4 regions of the Shewanella sp. ALD9 genome follow, and region 1 is predicted to be linked to each of the others. Evidence: predicted binding sites of a transcription regulator. Region 1 holds the regulator's gene; each other region holds the start of a gene.

Region 1 (4,880 bases):
GTTTCATGCAGTAATAACCTGATAAAGTTCTGTTGCGTCGTGAGTTTTACGAAGCTGTTTCAATATTTGCTTATCGCTTAACTTTTGGGCCATGCTCGATAACGTGCCTAAATGTTGTTGGCACTGGTCTGCAGGTACTAACAAAGCAAATAAAAGGTCCACGGGTTGCTTATCGATTGCATCAAAGGCAATGGCTTCTTCACATTTAATAAATATCGCGATAGGGTGATCGATGGTCGTTAATCTACCATGAGGTATCGCAATGCCATTTCCTATACCTGTGCTACCCATTTTCTCTCTCGCTAACAGGCTTTCAAATACCTCTTGCGAAGACAGGGTTGGGTACTGGGCAGCGACTAAATTGCTGATGAGTTCCAGTACTTTTTTCTTACTGCCCGGTGTGGCACAGGTAGTGCATTCCGGCTGCAGAATGGTACAAAGTTCCATCGTTAGTGTTTTGTATTCTTCTCTTTGTGTTTAATTACCTGACGGTCGAGTTTGTCTATCAGGGCGTCTATTGCAGCATACATATCAGTACTTTCTGACATTGCAAAAATTTCTGCGCCATTAATGTTGATTTTGGCTTCTGCTTTTTGTTGTAATTTTTCTACATTGAGCACAACGTGTACATTATGGATCTGATCGAAGTGTCGTTCAAGCTTTGAAAATTTACTGTGGATGTATTCACGTAAAGATTCTGTTATTTCGACATGACGTCCAGTCAGACTTATTTGCATAAAAAATCCTCCATTGCCTAGTAGGTTATAAACTCTTACGTTGGTTTGAGGGCGGGATCATCATTGCTTCACGGTATTTTGCTATCGTACGACGAGCAACGTTTATGCCCTGTTCTGCCAGAAGCTGAGCCATTTTACTGTCACTCAGTGGTTTTTTCTGGTTTTCTGCGGCAACCAGCTTTTTGATAAAAGCACGAATGGCCGTTGATGAGCATTCCCCGCCATCATCAGTACTGACATGGCTAGAGAAGAAGTATTTTAGTTCAAATAAGCCACGAGGGGTATGCATATATTTTTGTGTGGTGACTCGTGAAATGGTCGATTCATGCATTTCTACGGCTTCAGCGATATCATTGAGCACCATAGGCTTCATGGCTTCTTCGCCATATTCAAAAAAGCCTTGCTGAAATTGCACAATGCAATTTGCCACTTTAAGTAAAGTATCATTACGGCTTTCAATACTTTTAATAAACCATTTAGCCTCTTGCAGATGGCCTCGAATAAATTGACTATCCGACGGGTTTTTACTGCCTCTAGCCATGGCTGCATATTGCTGATTAACACCAATTTTAGGCATGTTGTCTGGGTTTAACTCTACTACCCAACGGCCATTTTTCTTTAATACTGTGACATCGGGAATCACGTATTCATCATCCATGGGGGTAATTAATAAGCCCGGACGAGGATTGAGTGTCTGGATTAGAGTGATTGCGTCACGTAACTCATTTTCTTTTAGTTTTGTTTTACGCATCAATAATCTGAAATCACGGCCAGCAATTAACTCTAAATAGCCTTTAATTAACAAACGGGCATTATCGATATGGGGTGTGTCGTTAGAGTATTGCGCTAATTGAATAAATAGGCATTCGCTTAAATCACGTGCTGCAACACCCACAGGATCAAAGTGTTGAACGCGTTTTAATACCGCCTCAACCTCATCGAGTTCCACATTTTCATCACCCATGGCTTCGAGAATATCTTCGGTACTTTGGGTTAGATAACCGCGTTCATCAATGGCATCAATAATGGCGGTGGCAATGGCGAGATCGGTGTCTGAAAATGGAGTGAGATTTTTTTGCCATTCTAAGTGTTCGTACAGACCTTCGGTGGTTTCACCTTGAAAGGGCATGTCGTCATCGCGCATGCTTGCACTGCCTGAACCTGACATAGGTGAGGCTGTGTATACTTCATCCCATGTAGTATCCATGGCTAAATCATCCATGGTTTCTTTGGTCATGGATTCTGCTATGTCGACGGTGGAAGTGTCTTTTTCGACATTAACAATACTGTTGTCACTAAAGTCTGTATCCGCTTGGTCGCGGTTTTCTTTTAAGGAGTCTTTTGCTTCAGAAAACTCATCTTCTATTTCAAGCAATGGATTTGAATCTAATGCTTGTTGGATTTCCTGCTGTAGCTCCAATGACGATAATTGCAGTAAGCGAATGGCTTGCTGCAATTGTGGGGTCATGGTTAAGTGTTGACCCATTTTAAGTTGGAGTGACGCTTTCATTTACCGCTTATCCCTAGATGATTTTCCATAAAAATGACAATCTCGAACTGTAATAGATTGCCATAAACATCAATGACATTTAACGTTGTTTAGGTATCGTTCAATGAAATGAGTTAGCTAGACTAAAAGGCCAGTAAAGTAACTATAGCTTGAATTGTTCACCTAAGTACACAGCTCGAACTTGTTGATTACTTAATATCTCATCTGGTGTGCCTTCGGCAATTAAATTACCCTGGCTAACGATATAGGCTCGCTCACAAACGTCTAGCGTTTCACGTACGTTATGGTCGGTAATTAATACCCCTAAACCGCGGTTTTTAAGTTGTTGGATGATTTTTTTAATGTCGATGACCGAAATAGGATCAACACCAGCAAAGGGCTCATCAAGCAAAATAAATTTTGGATTAGCAGCTAAAGCGCGCGCAATTTCAACACGACGACGTTCACCACCCGATAACGACATACCTTGGCTGTCGCGTATGTGAGTAATGTGGAACTCTTCGAGTAGGTGCTCAAGCTGTTCAATACGTTGGTCTGTGCTGAGCTCTTTGCGAGTTTGCAGTACGGCCATTATGTTGTCGTAAACGGTGAGCTTGCGGAAAATACTGGCTTCTTGTGGTAAGTAACCTATACCTTTGCGGGCGCGCAAATGCATTGGATCGGCAGTAAGGTCGTCATCGTCAATCAATATTCGGCCTTTATCGCTTTTTACTAAGCCGACAACCATATAAAAGGTGGTGGTTTTGCCTGCACCATTGGGGCCTAAAAGACCGACAATTTGGCCTGTTTTAACCGTTAAACTCACATCTTTAACAACTTGACGAGCTTTATAGCTTTTAGCTAGATTTTCAGCGGTTAAGGTAATTTGGGTCATGGTTTGATCTGCTTGTTAACAGGAATTTCAGGGAGTTTTTGCTTTGGCGCCGACTCGTCTTGGAAATTCTCTGGTTGAATGATGGTGATTACCCGATCTTGCCCTGTACCAGTACTTTCGGCAATCAGCTCTTGAGCACTGATGTTGTACTTGATTTTATTACCGGTAACCTGGCTACCTGATTGATCCAATTTGGCGTTGCCAGTCAATGTGAGTGTAGTGGTGGCAAGGTCATAGCTAATTTCGTTAGCACTTGCGGTACCAATTTTACCGTCATCTAATTCTTGTGAAAATGTAGCCGGGGTGCCAGTAGCAATTAATCTCTTGCTGGTGGTGTTTTCAGGGGTAAACGCCCGTAACTGATCTGCATTGATATTAATCGTGCCTTGGACAATCGTTACCGGACCATTAAAAACAATTTGATTATTCTTAATGTCGGCAGACTGACTGACTGAAGCGATTTTCAATTCTTGTTTCAGATCCCCTTGTTTCGCTATAGCAGGCAAACTCAATATACAAAGTATGCTACTTAATAACATAACATTGGCGCGAGTGTGGAGACGATTAATGTGGCTCATATGTTCCTTCTACCTGGCTTAGTAGCGATAATTTTTGCGAATTCAAGTCAGCATGTAGGCCTAAACCTTGAATAATAAACCCTTTACCTTTGATGTACACCATCTCTTGTGAGGATCCTATCATAGTGGTTAAATCCACCGTAATAGCTTGGGTACTCAGTGACTGCAGGGGTTCTTCTATATCAATGGCATCAATAATAACATTATTTTCTAATGTGACTTTGCTGGTATTTTTATTCAATTGCCCACGGTCTGCACTTAATTGCCATTGTGCTTTACCGTTTTCAGGGTAAATGAGGTAGATAGGTTTGGTAAAGTGAGTGATGTCACTTGAGGCGTAATGCTCCATGTGTTCGGCGCTGACTCGACTTTCGACGAAACCTAGTTGGTTGAATTCTGTAGTGCGTAGGTTATCTGCAACAAAATCTGGGCGCTCAATACCGCGTATTTGTACCGCATCCATTTCACTGCGTTTTACTTGTGCTTGCCAGTACAATATAAAAGCAAGCCCAAAAAAAGCAATAATACCTAGCGTGACTCTACTCATATACTCATACCATGAGCACTGGCAAATTTATCTTGGCTTAATAGTAATAAATCGGTGAGTTCACGCAGTGCGCCGTGGCCACCATTGAGGGTGGTTGTCATATGGCACTGTTGTTTGACAAACGGATGACCATCACCGACACAAACGGCTAGTCCTACGGCTTTCATTACTGGTAGGTCTACCATGTCATCGCCAATGTAAGCCACTTCATCAGCAGTCACATTATAGAGCGACAATAATTGCTCAAAAGGCTCAAATTTATTATCAATACCTTGATAAATATGTGTTACACCTAATGCCGTCATGCGGTTTTCAACAATCTTGGATTTACGTCCTGTAATGACGGCGACATGGATACCACTGGTAAGCAAAGAGCGCACACCATAACCGTCACGAGTGTGGAACGCTTTGAGTTCTTCACCTGCATTACTGAGGTAAATACGTCCATCTGAAAATACTCCATCGACATCACAGATTAACAGTTTGATTTTTTGAGCTCGTTGCCAAATATCATTGCTGACAGGGCCGTAAAATCCTTGGTGAAACGAGTTTGATTCTGACATGATTAAATGACTCCAGCTTTAACCATATCGAGCATGTTTAATGCTCCGATCGGTTGATGTTTTTCATTAAC
Region 2 (4,880 bases), on a different contig from region 1:
TCATTAATATTACGATGGCAATGCCAAAAATAATGAAGAAGAGTAATAGTCGCTTACACATTTCATAAATTAGCGCTTTGCTAAGCTTTACCTTTATCACAAATCAATTTACTCAATTAATCTTGTCATAAACAAGCTATTAGGATCTAGTTCATAGTCCGCAAATGGGCCGCTGTAATCAAATTGATGTCGTTCATACAAACGCCTTGCTGGCGCAAAAAAATCCATCGATCCAGTTTCCAAACTCAACCGCTGATAACCACAAGACTTAGCTACGCCCAATATGTGCGATAACAATGCCGATGCTACTCCTTGGTTTCTCGCCATTGCAGCCGTTCGCATAGACTTAATTTCGCCGTGGGTTGGCGTTAACTGTTTTATCGCTACGCACCCAAGTACTATGTCACCTTGTTTGGCACACCAAAAAGTAATTGATGGATGTTTTAAGGCTTCAATATCTAATGCATGAACACTACCCGGTGGCGACGTTGCATACATGTCAGCCAAATGTGCTTGCAGTAACTCAACCACGCCAGAGCCCTGTAAATCATCAATCATAATATCCATGTGCCAAGGCTTCCTTTTGAACTATGATCGTTTATGAAATGCATTTTTATCGAGTAGTTTAATCACCAAATCGATACGTTTATGAGCTAAATAATCATCTCGATGGCTAAAGCCAATCGCGACAAATAACAGTAGCAACCACACAAAATTTTGTTCTACTAATAGGTCTACTTTTGCAATATATAAAATAGCGCCAATAGTCGCCAAACACATCAGCCATTGGATTAACCAAGTATATGGTTTGGGTCTCAGTTTATCTAAATCTGAACGTAAAGCGGTAATGCTATCCGTTTCATAAGATTGGATAATATTATCTGCTTGAGATTCATTCATTTTTACACTCCATTGTAAAAGCCACTCAGTTAATGAGCGAAACGTGGTTAATTAAACCGTTGCGACAATACCCTAAAAGTGAGTCGTGTCACCTAGATTTTATTGAAAACGATTTTACTGAAAACTATTTTGCCGAAAACGTCGATTTTATTGAGAACATGACTCATTTATTAACCACATAACTCCAGTATCATGGTTTGAGTCAGTAATGCACTACCCTCTCGTAGAGTCTGTGTTTCACCAACAGCAACAAAACCAATTGATTTATAGAGATTAACAGCGGCCTCGTTAGCAATAGTAACCTCTAAGCAAACGACTTTTCGATTAGATTTTTTGGCCCAATCAATAATGCTATTCAGTAATAACTTACTAAGTCCATATCCGCGCGCGCGTGGTGACATCCACATTTGATACACATGTGCAGCATCAGTATTCATAGGAATAGAACTAGAACTATGGATCTGTCCCCATGCTAAGCCTACAGCGACGCCATCAAGTTCAGCGATCAGTGGCAATGCATGCTTTGCTCGATTGCTTGCATTAAGACGAGAAATCCACTCTTCGTCGGTAAATTCAGCTTCTCGTTCATAAGTCGAGCCAAACGAATCTGGCGAGTCTTGTAATGCTAATAAACGTAACCTTCTATAGATTTCCCAATCACTCATCAGCAACACTCTGATTTGAACATTAGCCATATTTACAATTTTACACCCCACGTTTTAGTCTTTCTCGACGCCAGATAACTGACGAAATGACCCACTTAACACTCCTCAGTTTCAGCATTAAATTCTAGACTAAACTCATATTTTACAACAGATTAAACCTTAATGGTTCGTTTGTTGAAATTATCAATTTATTAAGCAATTATTGACAATAGCGGCATTTGCAGACCTATAATAAATAACCTGAGATTATTTTTGATATCTCCAGCATTGAGGCCTTACCAGTAAACTCAAACCTAACTTTGCCTATCGCTGAAAAGTATATTTCTAGTTCGGAATCGAGATCGAATGTCCCCGATGTTTCAATTGAGTAAGCGACAATATTTTTGTAAGGCAAAGATGTAAAATCTTTTTTACTTCCTGTAATGCCTTGAACATTAACAGCGATAATTCTTTTACTGGTAAAAATGACACCATCACGCATGGATTTATATGAATCAATGACTCGTTCATCATCGACAAGTAAATCGCGGGCTTTGTCTGCAAAATCAGAATTCTGCTTCAGTTTGAAAAAACCTTTATTATTAAAATCTATCATCTAACATCCTTTTTATATCTGACATCCAAAGGGATTGAATTAATACAAATTTTACGACATAAACAGCTCAGTAAATTTCGTGGTTATCGTATTCTAGTGAATAGCCTTAGCTTAATGTAATAACAATAACATTACAAAATGCAGCTGAAGCAAGCATTTATCCCAGTTTGTATTAGCTGATAAATAGCGATAAAGCCTGTGATTGGCATTTCATCAATAATGTCGTTTTAGAACACAACAAGAAGTCAATATGACACTTATGTGTCATATAAACAATAAAGAGCATGTCTTTATGACATCAATAAAATTCACTAAAAATACATTACTTTCATATAATCAATAAGATAAACAGTTGGCATGCACTCTGCAATAACGAAGTTAACTTTTGAAATATCTCTATCAACTTTAACTTCTAATTTATTACAGGTGTACATATGACAATTCACATTAAAAATAACATCGATTGGGTCGGACAACGTGACTGGGAAATATTGGACTTCCATGGTACTGAATATAAAACCACCAAAGGCACCAGTTATAATAGTTACCTTATTCGTGAACAGAAAAATGTCTTAATCGATACTGTTGACCATCGTTTCAGCCTGCAATTTATCCAAAACCTTGAGATGGAAATTGATCTCGATAAGATTGATTACATCGTCATTAACCATGCGGAAGAAGATCACTCAGGTGCCTTAGCGGCTTTAATGGCTAAAATTCCTAATACCCCGATTTACTGTACCGAAAATGCTATCGACTCTATTACTGGCTTACATCACCATACAGAGTGGAATTTTAATATCGTTAAAACCGGCGATACCTTAGACATTGGTAACGGTAAGCAGCTGGTGTTTATTGAAACTCCGATGTTGCATTGGCCTGACAGCATGATGACCTATTTAACGGAAGATGCTGTGTTGTTTAGCAATGATGCGTTCGGTCAGCATTACTGCGATGAGCATTTGTTTAATGACGAAGTAGACCAAATTGAATTGATGGATCAATGTTTACGCTATTATTCCAATATTTTAACCCCGTTTAGCTCGCTGGTTACCGCCAAAATTAACGAGGTGCTAAGCTTTAACCTGCCCGTTGACATGATTGCTACCGCCCATGGCGTAGTGTGGCGCGACAACCCAGCACAGATTATTCATCAATATCTGCAATGGGCAGATAACTATCAGGAAGACAGAATCACCATTTTTTATGATTCGATGTCTAATAACACCCGCATGATGGCCGATGCCATTGCTCAAGGCATCCACGACGTTGACCCTGTTGTGTCGGTTAAAGTGTTTAACGTGGCCCGTCATGATAAAAATGACATATTAGCTAACGTGTTCCGCTCCAAAGGTATTTTGGTAGGCTCATCAACCATGAACAATGTCATGATGCCGAAAGTCGCGGGAATGCTAGAAGAGATCACAGGCCTGCGCTTTAAAGATAAAAAAGCAGGTGCATTTGGAAGTTATGGCTGGAACGGCGGCGCCGTTGACCGTATTCACACCCGTCTTACAGATGCCGGATTTGAAACTATTGTCGGCTTAAAAGCAAAATGGCGACCAGATGGTAAAGCGATGCGCGAATGCCGTGAGCACGGTCGCCAGATAGCTAAAAGCTGGGCATGGCATGATTTAAGTAATGTAAAATCCATTTCACCGGCATCGCTAGCTAAGAGCGCTCAAGCCACTGTAACCACTAAGCCAACTCAAGCAACTCAAGCAACCAAACCGACATGTACAACAGCGACGGCAATGAGTGATTCACAAAATATGCTCTGCACTGTGTGTAATTGGGTATATGAGCCAGTATTGGGTGAGCCTAATCAAGATGTAACACCAGGTACACCGTGGAGCGAAGTGCCAGACTTTTTCCTTTGCCCAGATTGCGGCCTTGGCAAAGATGTTTTTGTCCCTATCGCTGAGAGGAAAGCATCATGAGCGCCCCCATCATTATCATCGGTAGCGGCTTTGGCTCATATCAACTAATCAAAACCATTAGACGCACAGATAAGCATTTACCGATAACCGTGTTCACCTTTGATGAAGGCCACGATTATAATAAACCGGACTTGAGCCATGTATTTAGTAACAAGCAAAACAGTGCGGACTTAATCCGCCTTACTGCACAAGAGTTTGCCTCCGAGAATAATATTACTCTGCATGCTTTTACCAAGGTTGATTGCATTGATAGTGAACAGCAAGCGGTGTTTGTTGAAGGTGTTGCTTACCCTTATACAAAACTGGTGCTAGCAACAGGAGCAAAAACCTTTGTGCCATCAATGCTTGGTAACGCAACAAACAGTGTGGTCACCTTAAACAGTCTTAGTGAGTTTGATAATGCGCAGCTGCAACTACAAAATGCACAACGTGTTTTGGTTATTGGCGCGGGTATTATCGGCACTGAAATAGCCATGGATCTTAATCGCAGCGGTAAAAACGTTGTGGTGGTTGATCCAAGTCACGGCGTGATGGCAACCATGCTGCCAGATTTAGTCGCCAGTGTTTTACAAAAGAAGATGGTCGATAACGGTGTTGTATTTGAGTTTGGCCGTACCATTAGTTCGCTAAACAAAACTGAATCAGGTATTTGTGCCACACTCAGTTGTGGTAATACCCATATTGTCGATTGTGTTATTTCAGCTGCGGGATTAAAGGCTAATGTTGGCTTAGCACGAAAGTCAGGATTCAAAGTCAATAATGGCTTAGTGGTTAATCTGC
Region 3 (4,880 bases), on a different contig from region 1:
GTAACAAAGGAATCAATGTCCCTTGAGCGATTTCATCTTCCATTAAGTAACTGGCTAAATAGACAATGCCTAAACCACTTACTGCGGCCGATTTCAATGCTGGCGCATTATCGACACGGAAATTGCCTGATACACCTATTTCGCAATAATCTTCACCCTTTTTAAATTGCCACATGCTGTGCTCATGCCACTCACCTTGATACACCAAACAATTGTGTTCAACCAATTGCTCTGGGCGGCTAATGTTACCATGTTGGGCAATATAACCCGGTGATGCGACTAACAAGAACTGACATTTCATTAACGGTCTTGCCACCATACCCAGCGGCAATTGCTCAGACATGGTTAACAATAGGTCTAAGCCTTCACTGACAACATCGACTTTATGATCAAGTAAGCTCACTTGTAGTTCAAGCTCTGGATGCCTTGCCATAAATGCTGGTAAAGCTGGAATAATGTGCATGGTGCCAAATGATTGTGATATCCCAACTTTTAGTACACCACGAGTTGCATCATTTAAGTTGTGAACACTTGAAACGGCCTGCTCTGCATCACGAAGAAGTTCTTCGCCTTGTAGATACAATAAATTGCCGGCTTCAGTAAGGCTTAAACTGCGGGTTGTTCGCTGAATAAGTTGCACACCAAGTTTATGTTCAAGATCTGCAACTTGAGTACTTACTTTAGATTTAGAAATGCCAAGACGTCTGGCTGCAGCACTAAAACTTCCTGCACGTGCAACATGAGTAAAAATTGCGATAGGTTCTAACAGTTCTAACATGAAAGTCGCCTTAAGCTGGTTACGACATTAATAAAAATTTCAGATATCTGTTAGCCATTGCTGGTAACTAAACCTTGCTTAGCATCAATATCGACACTCAGATATTATGATTGTTGCTGCCAAATGAGCATCAAAACAAACTAATATCTTTAATCAACACTAACAAATGAAGATTCTGAAATATAACCACATCTAAAGTAGAGTGTAATTTTGTAATAATTCTCAAGAGTATAACAAAAAAAGCCTCTATGGCTCTATATTTATAATTGACAATTTTTTTATCAGAACAAAGCAACACGAGCTATAGCGGTAAAGCAGCTAGAATTGGCCCCAAAAAAAAGCCCCTGTGTCTTCAAAAAGAGCACAGGGGAAGGTCAGGTGTCCGGGAAGACAGGTTGAACAAAATAAATTTACTCTTTTAGCTCGCCTAGCTTGGCCAATGTATAAGGTGCAAGTTCTGGTATGGATTTACGCACTTGGCTTTCTAACACTAATAATCCTTCAAAATTATCACAAATTTTATCGGCTCGTTGTTCAAGGCCTTGTGATTGCGACTCAAGTTGTTGCTCGATGTCTTTACCGACATTGTCCATTTTTTGTGAAAAGGTATTCATTTTTTCTTCAAATGAACCGCCTTCAGAAGACATGATCTGGCTACCTAATGTCATCATTAATGATCCCATTGAGTTGGTGACCATTTGTTCTATCTCTTGTTCAAACTCTTCATTAAATGCATGTTCAATTGAAGAGTCTGTTGAACCTAAATAAAACTTATCGCCTTGCTGATACGCCATGGTGTCAATGCGTGTTTGAATCCCTGTCATTAGCTTATCAATTTGGCTACCAGTGGCGTCGCCAAATATTGGGGTTAATGCCATATTGACTGCTTGAGATGCCATTACGACAACATCACCAACCAAATCAATTACCTCAGGTACTTGACGAGATAGCTCATCAGAATATTGAGTGAGTAGCGTTTGTTGTTTAGCGGTTAAGGTGACTTTTTTACCGTCTACATATAGTTGATCGAGTTCAACGCGATATTTCTCGGATCCATTATCACTAATCTGCAATTTTTTTGGTTCAACAGTAACGTCATAGTTTAATGTCACATTGCACTTTTCATCATTAATGGACATTTTTGCCATGGCGGGAGTTAGCGCCCCTACTGTGAATAACATGCTGGTTAACGCTACACTACAAATCAACTTCTGTTTGGTCATGATAAAAATCCTTTTGCTATACATATATCAATAATTAGCTCGTATATGAGCTTTATAAAGCACAAGCTATGCCAATAGTTATAACTACATGACTTTTAATAGATTAATGATAAAATAAGACAATATATAAGCTAATGAATATACAATAGCGGAAGTGTATTCGTAAAATAAACCAATAAATAGTCTATTTTACCAATCTCAATAATAATTAATCTATCTAGGGCCAGCTGAGCTTCAGGATGAATTTTACTGCAGTTTGTATTTTGCTAGACAAGTAAGCGTATACGACGTGTGGTTGTTCTAGATAAGTAAGCAATAACCTAGGCGAAAAGAAGCCACTAAAACTGCCCAAGTGGGCAGTAAAATGACTTTTAAACGTTTTGAGTCAATATTATAGATTCAGATTTGATATACAAAGAGTGAGTACGTTAAGGTCGAACAACGTTAACCGCGAAAGATTAGCCCTTGTATAAACTAAAAAATTGAACGGCCTAACTGTTGGCTTAAATGTTCTAACATGGCTGTGCCCGCAAGCGAGTTACCATTATTGTCTAGCTCAGGTGACCACACACAAATAGACATATCACCAGGAATAACCGCAATAATGCCGCCCCCCACGCCACTTTTACCCGGCATACCTACTCGATAAGCGAACTCTCCTGCGCCATCGTATAATCCAGATGTCGCCAGTAATGCATTGAGTTGTCGAGTTTGCACCGGCGAAACTAAGCTGTCGCCATCGAGTGTCTTACCGCGATTAGCCAAATAGAACATCGCGCGGGACAAGTCAGCGCAATTCATTCTTAATGCACAATAATGAAAATAACTTTTAAGTACGGTATTGACGTCGCCTTCAAAATTACCAAATGACTTCATTAAATAGGCAATAGATGCATTACGTGCACTAAACTGGAACTCAGAATCCGCCACAACTTTATCGTAGGCTAACGTCGGGTTCTGGCTCAATTGACGCACAACCTCAAGCATACGATGCTTAGGCGCCCCTAAACGGGCTTGCAACAAGTCAGCAATAACTAGCGCACCGGCATTAATAAAAGGGTTGCGAGGTTTACCGCGCTCTAATTCGACCTGTACCAGCGAGTTAAATGAATGCCCTGAGGGTTCTTTACCCACACGACTCCAAATTTCATCTTCGGTATATAAATTAAGTGCCTGAGTAAGGCTAAAGACTTTAGAAATACTTTGAATTGAAAAAGGCTCAAGGTAATCACCGGCACCAATTGTTTGGCCATCAAGGGTAGTAACGGCAATCCCTATTTTGTTAGGGTCAACGCAGGCAAGCGCAGGAATATATCCTGCAACCTTGCCTTTACCCAATAGCGATCTTACTTTATCGACGGCTTGTTGAAGTAATAATTGCTCAGGCAATTTAGCTTAACCCCACCAGATATCGTACAAATCACTCACTTCGAGGTTAGAAACAGGCTTGTCTTTCCAGAACGCATTCACTGCAGCGGTATCTTCATCAGTACATTTACCGATAGCTTGGGTAGCAATAATACCTTCCCATTGCTTGTGTCCACCACCGTGGAAACCTAATTGACGAGGTTCAATGACCTCAACAAGAAACTGATCAACTAAGTTATCAATATCTTCTTCAGATACAGACTCATCAAAAGTCCAGTTGATTTCAAAGCCTAATTCTTGAAACTCATCAACTCGTAATTTTTTACGTAAACGACGACTACGATTTTGCGCCATGGTGTATTCTCCGATTGCTGAAAGTGTAGTTGTGATTAAGCAGTACGCTCAAACATGATATCCCATACGCCGTGACCGAGTCTGTGGCCTCTTGCTTCAAACTTGGTAAGCGGACGATGCTCTGGACGTTCGACAACTGTACCAGTTGTTGATTGATTTTTATAACCTTCTGCTGCATTCATTATTTCTAACATATGCTCGCTGTAATTTTCCCAATCGGTTGCCATATGAAATACACCACCGATTTTAAGCTTACGGCGGATAAGTTGTACAAATTCAGCTTGTACAATCCGGCGCTTATGATGACGTTTTTTATGCCATGGGTCAGGGAAAAACAATTGTACGCGCTCGAGTGAACCATCAACAATGCTGTGCTCTAGCACTTCCATTGCATCATGATGATATACACGTAAGTTAGTCACTTCAGCTGCACCGGCATCAGAAAGACACGTACCAATACCAGGTTTATGAACTTCTATGCCAATAAAGTTTTGCTCTGGGGCAGCTTTTGCCATTTGGACTAATGATGCCCCCATACCAAAACCGATTTCTAACACGGTATCAGCATCGCGACCAAACACTTGAGTTAACTCCAATGCTTGTGGAGTATAATCAAGTCCCATTGCTGGCCAATGTGCTTCAATTGCTTGAGATTGGCCTTTGGTTAAACGGCCTTCGCGTAAAACAAAACTTCTGATTTTACGAATATACTTACCGTCTTCGTTAAATTCAGCTGTGGTAACGTCGCTCATCTTTGCCTCATTGTCTGCGTACTTTGTTGTGCTGTGTTACTAAATGTCTAACCGTTAGGCAGCCACTCTTTATCAACACATTACGCATTTGCTATCTGTGATAGATCAATTTTAAAATCAGTTGGGCATTATACCTAAACTCATTGCACATGTTTACGCTAATTTAGTGCAAACGTGTGATTTAAAATAGCAGTGCCACTTGTGTAATAAAATGGCTATGGCTACACTGCGCCCATGAAAAATCTGACTCCATTTTCTGAGCGTATCATCGCTTGGTATGACCTACATGGTCGTAAATCACTGCCTTGGCAGATCAATAAAACGCCTTACCGTGTTTGGGTGTCGGAGATCATGCTCCAGCAAACCCAAGTCGCGACGGTTATTCCCTATTATGAAAAATTTATG
Region 4 (4,880 bases), 330 kb from region 1:
TCTTATCCATTGAACAAATCGCTTTTTAGTGAGTGATTAACGGTATAAATATCATATTCCTGAGTGAAATCCTCTACAAATTTACGTTAATCACAAATATTTCAAGCAAATGGGAGCCACAAAACAATAAATGCCATAAAGTTAACATGGCATTTGTCTAAAGAGGGTAATTTGAGGTGATACTCGCGAATAACAAGAGCACTTAACACTCGTCAATATCGACGACAACTAACGGTGACTCTCCTGCAACTTGTGGCTGAGAGTATCTGATTTCACATTTATTCGCAGCATAATCCGCATTAGGACGAATACGTAACCCGCTTCGATTATTAACATCGTATGTTGTGATGTTAAATTCACCACCGCTACCGTTGTCGGCAATGTTAATCATCCTGATGATACCTGCTGAGGTATGACGCGGATATCCGTAAGCTAACGTTACTGATTAGTCTCACATCTTTTGAGCAATAAAAAACCCGATAATCAATTATCGGGTTTTTTATTGGTTTGCTTGTTTAAGCAATTGTATTCAAGAATTACAAGCTGTAGTACATCTCAAACTCAAGTGGGTGAGTAGTACGTGCAACACGTTCTGCTTCAGCCGTTTTAAGTTGGATATAAGACTGGATAAAGTCTTCGCTGAATACGCCGCCTTTAGTCAAGAACTCATGGTCAGCTTGTAAATGTTCAAGTGCGTTTTCTAATGACGTTGCAACCTGTGGAATTTCAGCAGCTTCTTCAGGAGGTAAGTCATATAAATCTTTATCCATTGCTTCACCTGGGTGGATCTTGTTTTGAATACCATCAAGACCAGCCATAAGTAATGCTGAGAAACCTAAGTATGGGTTTGCATGTGGATCAGGGAAACGCGCTTCGATACGACGGCCTTTAGGGCTTGGTACCACTGGAATACGAATTGAAGCACTGCGGTTACGTGCAGAATATGCAAGCATTACAGGCGCTTCAAAATGTGGCACTAAACGCTTGTAAGAGTTAGTGCTTGGGTTAGTGAACGCATTCAATGCACGAGCATGCTTAATAATGCCGCCAATGTAATAAAGCGCTAAATCACTCAAACCAGCATACTTATCACCTGCGAATAAGTTTACGCCGTCTTTAGCTAAAGACTGATGCACGTGCATGCCGCTACCGTTGTCACCAACGATTGGTTTTGGCATAAATGTCGCTGTCTTACCATAAGCATGCGCCATGTTATGAACAACGTATTTTAGAATTTGAATTTCATCAGCCTTCTTAGTCAACGTGTTGAAACGTGTTGCGATTTCGTTTTGACCCGCTGTTGCTACTTCGTGGTGATGCGCTTCAACTACTTGACCCATTTCTTCAAGTACTAAACACATTGCCGAACGTAAATCTTGTGAAGAATCAACTGGTGCAACTGGGAAATAACCACCTTTCACCATTGGACGGTGACCCGTGTTACCTTCTTCATAGCTCTTAGCTGAGTTCCATGATGCTTCTTTTGCGTCAATCTTAACAAAACAACCTGACATGTCGGTACCAAAACGGACATCGTCAAATAAGAAGAACTCTGGCTCTGGACCAATCAATACTGTGTCAGCAATACCAGTAGAAATTAGGTAAGCTTCAGCTTTTTTAGCAATTGAACGTGGGTCACGATCATAACCTGTCATAGTACCAGGTTCTAAAATATCACAACGAATAAGCGCTGTTGTTTCTTCTGTGAAAGGGTCTAATACGAAAGTGGTTGGATCTGGCATTAGCACCATGTCAGATTCATTAATGCCTTTCCAACCTGTAATTGAAGAGCCATCAAACATTTTACCGTCTTCAAAGAAATCTTCATTTACTTGATGAGAAGGAATAGAAACGTGCTGCTCTTTACCTTTAGTGTCGGTAAAGCGTAAGTCTACAAACTTAACTTCTAACTCTACAAGTTGTTTTAAAACTGATTCAACTGACATTCTCAAGCCTCCGGTAGGGTAAAGGGTTGTCCCTTAAATAATCTTGCTATTCGCCAGATGATGCACCTGGAAAACGAATCTTTTCATAATTATCAGCAATAAAGCGATATTCATGCCAGATCGCTAACTAATTGATTTTATGAAGATGAGAAAGTTTCCAAATCTTCTAAATCATAACCTTGCACCAACCTCGTGCATCACTATGTTTCATCATGGTGCAAAAGTCCATAATGGTGCGTCATGTTAATGTTGCTGTTTTAGCCAATGTCACAGTTTTGTCTTACACCATGGTTATGCTTCATATATATACGTTTTATGCTGTTTATTAATCCATAGCAAGCGATAGATTTACAAGTGTTCAAAAATAATCCTATCTACAAAAGCTGCTGTGAAGTAGAATGGCACGCTTTTTTACAGTAGCTATAATCTATAACTACTGTTAGATCCTTTTTTTTTATTTGCTGGTTTAGAGGTTTATCCGTGCTAGAGAATTTACGTAACATCGCCATTATTGCCCACGTTGACCATGGCAAAACAACCTTGGTTGACAAAATGTTGGCGCAGTCAGGAACCCTTGCATCTCGTGGAGAAGCTACTGAGCGGGTTATGGATTCTAACGATCTTGAAAAAGAACGTGGGATCACCATTCTGGCAAAGAACACTGCCATCCAGTGGAACGACTACCGTATTAATATCGTAGATACTCCTGGCCACGCCGATTTCGGTGGTGAAGTTGAACGCGTTCTATCTATGGTTGACTCAGTATTATTGTTGGTTGATGCAGTTGATGGCCCAATGCCACAAACTCGCTTTGTAACCAAGAAAGCATTCGCTCAAGGCCTTAAGCCAATTGTTGTTATCAACAAAATTGACCGTCCAAGTGCTCGTCCAGATTGGGTTATTGACCAAGTATTCGATTTATTCGTTAACTTAGGTGCCACTGACGAACAACTAGATTTCCCAATCGTTTATGCTTCGGCATTAAATGGTTTTGCAACGTTAGATCCAGATGTAGCAAGCGATGATATGACGCCGCTATTCCAAACTATCGTTGAGAAAGTAGCTTTCCCAGATGCTGATGCAGAAGCTCCATTCCAAATGCAAATTTCTCAAATCGATTATAACTCATACGTGGGTGTTATCGGTATTGGCCGTATTACTCGTGGTAGCGTTAAGACTAACCAACAAGTGACCATTATTGGCGCTGACGGTAAGACACGTAACGGTAAAATGGGCCAAGTATTAGGTTACATGGGTCTTGACCGTACTGAAGTGCCAATTGCAAATGCTGGTGACATCGTTGCTATTACAGGTTTAGGCGAGCTTAAAATCTCTGATACTATCTGTGCAGTGAATGCAGTAGAAGCAATGCCACCGTTAACTGTTGATGAACCAACACTAACGATGACATTCCAAGTAAACACTTCTCCGTTCGCGGGTAAAGAAGGTAAGTATGTTACTTCACGTAACATTCTTGAACGTTTACAGACTGAATTAGTTCACAACGTAGCACTCCGCGTTGAAGAAACAGAAAGTCCAGACCGTTTCCGCGTTTCAGGTCGTGGTGAATTACACTTATCGATTTTAATTGAAAACATGCGTCGTGAAGGTTATGAATTAGCCGTGTCTCGTCCAGAAGTTATTCTAAAAACAATCGATGGTGAGCTACATGAACCATACGAAACTGTAACAGTTGACGTTGAAGAAGATCATCAAGGTACCGTAATTGAAAAATTAGGTGTTCGTAAAGGCGAAATGAAAGACATGCAGCTTGATGGTAAAGGTCGTGTACGTATCGACTTCGTTATCCCAAGCCGTGGCTTAATTGGTTTCCAAACCGAATTCTTAACAGCAACATCTGGTACTGGTCTAATTTATCATTCATTTGATCACTACGGTCCACACAAAGGTGGCGATATTGGTCAACGCGCTAACGGCGTATTGATTTCAAACGCAACAGGTAAAGCACTAACATTCGCTCTATTTGCTTTGCAAGACCGTGGTCGTATGTTTATTGGTCACGCTGCTGAAGTGTATGAAGGTCAAGTAGTGGGTATTCATGCTCGCTCTAACGATTTGACAGTAAACTGTTTGAAAGGTAAGCAGCTTACTAACATGCGCGCATCAGGTACTGATGAAGCACAAGTATTGACTACGCCTATCACATTGACTCTTGAGCAAGCTCTTGAATTCATCGATGATGATGAATTAGTTGAAGTAACTCCTAAGAACATCCGTGTTCGTAAGAGATTCTTAACTGAGAATGAGCGTAAGCGTAATAACCGCAGTTAATTACCATCAATGAGTGGCAACGTCTGCCACTCATTGAGACCTAAAAAGCCCAGATGCATGCATCTGGGCTTTTTGTTGTCTAGTCTATACAGGAGGCTAAAAATATTGGTAGCAAGCGGTGACGAGCGAAAGAGCCTAGGACGCTGCGCTGCTAGTACGCTCCGCGGCTAGAGGCTATAAAGTCAACAGCTTAGCAGCGAAGCGACTCTAGCAGGACACAGTCCGCCCTAGCAGCAAAGCGACTCTAGCAGGACACAGTCCGCCCTAGCAGCAAAGCGACTCTAGCAGGACGCAGTCCGCCCTAGCAGCGAAGCGACTCTCGTGATACAACATGAAAACATTTAACTAGATATTTTACGTAAACGCAGATAGATTCAAACCAAGATCATTTTTAGGAAAAATATATGAGTATGTTGCAACAGGTAAGCGTCGCTAAAAAAGCCAATGTGTATTTTAACGGTAAAGTGATAAGCAGAAGCGTAGTATTAGCTGATGGTAGTAAACAAACTTTTGGTGTGGTATTGCCTGGTGAATATGAGTTTTCAACGGCTCAAGGTGAAATAATGCAGGTTATTTCTGGCAAGTTTGACGTGTTATTACCGGGTAAAACTGAGTGGGTTGCATATGCTGAAGCAAGCCAGT

What was found. Region 1 encodes sigma-54, which starts transcription at its own class of promoters, with help from an activator protein. Its sites were predicted from a motif close to GTTGGCACGNNNNTNGNNT; they were not measured.
Region 2: norV (anaerobic nitric oxide reductase flavorubredoxin) is a predicted target of sigma-54. The motif match lies at 2,512-2,530, and genes of this name have one in related genera.
Region 3: CXF88_RS08070 (YggN family protein) is a predicted target of sigma-54. The motif match lies at 2,059-2,077, and genes of this name have one in related genera.
Region 4: glnA (glutamate--ammonia ligase) is a predicted target of sigma-54. The motif match lies at 2,048-2,066, and genes of this name have one in related genera.

The regions. Positions count from the first base shown of each region.
Region 1 is NZ_PJCD01000001.1:537,377-542,256, forward strand. It holds gene rapZ (RNase adapter RapZ) at 1-7, opposite strand, end outside; gene ptsN (PTS IIA-like nitrogen regulatory protein PtsN) at 4-447, opposite strand; gene hpf (ribosome hibernation promoting factor) at 450-737, opposite strand; gene CXF88_RS02470 (RNA polymerase factor sigma-54) at 763-2,247, opposite strand; gene lptB (LPS export ABC transporter ATP-binding protein) at 2,390-3,121, opposite strand; gene lptA (lipopolysaccharide transport periplasmic protein LptA) at 3,118-3,699, opposite strand; gene lptC (LPS export ABC transporter periplasmic protein LptC) at 3,686-4,246, opposite strand; gene kdsC (3-deoxy-manno-octulosonate-8-phosphatase KdsC) at 4,243-4,809, opposite strand; gene CXF88_RS02495 (KpsF/GutQ family sugar-phosphate isomerase) at 4,812-4,880, opposite strand, start outside.
Region 2 is NZ_PJCD01000038.1:19,985-24,864, reverse strand. It holds gene CXF88_RS14560 (GNAT family N-acetyltransferase) at 109-567, opposite strand; gene CXF88_RS14555 (hypothetical protein) at 589-900, opposite strand; gene CXF88_RS14550 (GNAT family N-acetyltransferase) at 1,071-1,565, opposite strand; gene CXF88_RS14545 (PH domain-containing protein) at 1,792-2,160, opposite strand; gene norV (anaerobic nitric oxide reductase flavorubredoxin) at 2,595-4,100, shown strand; gene norW (NADH:flavorubredoxin reductase NorW) at 4,097-4,880, shown strand, end outside.
Region 3 is NZ_PJCD01000003.1:82,142-87,021, reverse strand. It holds gene CXF88_RS08075 (LysR family transcriptional regulator) at 1-778, opposite strand, end outside; gene CXF88_RS08070 (YggN family protein) at 1,189-2,001, opposite strand; gene glsB (glutaminase B) at 2,476-3,390, opposite strand; gene CXF88_RS08060 (YggL family protein) at 3,397-3,723, opposite strand; gene trmB (tRNA (guanosine(46)-N7)-methyltransferase TrmB) at 3,759-4,475, opposite strand; gene mutY (A/G-specific adenine glycosylase) at 4,710-4,880, shown strand, end outside.
Region 4 is NZ_PJCD01000001.1:212,030-216,909, reverse strand. It holds gene CXF88_RS01055 (Lrp/AsnC family transcriptional regulator) at 1-10, opposite strand, end outside; gene CXF88_RS01050 (hypothetical protein) at 203-391, opposite strand; gene glnA (glutamate--ammonia ligase) at 537-1,946, opposite strand; gene typA (translational GTPase TypA) at 2,427-4,238, shown strand; gene CXF88_RS01035 (pyrimidine/purine nucleoside phosphorylase) at 4,643-4,880, shown strand, end outside.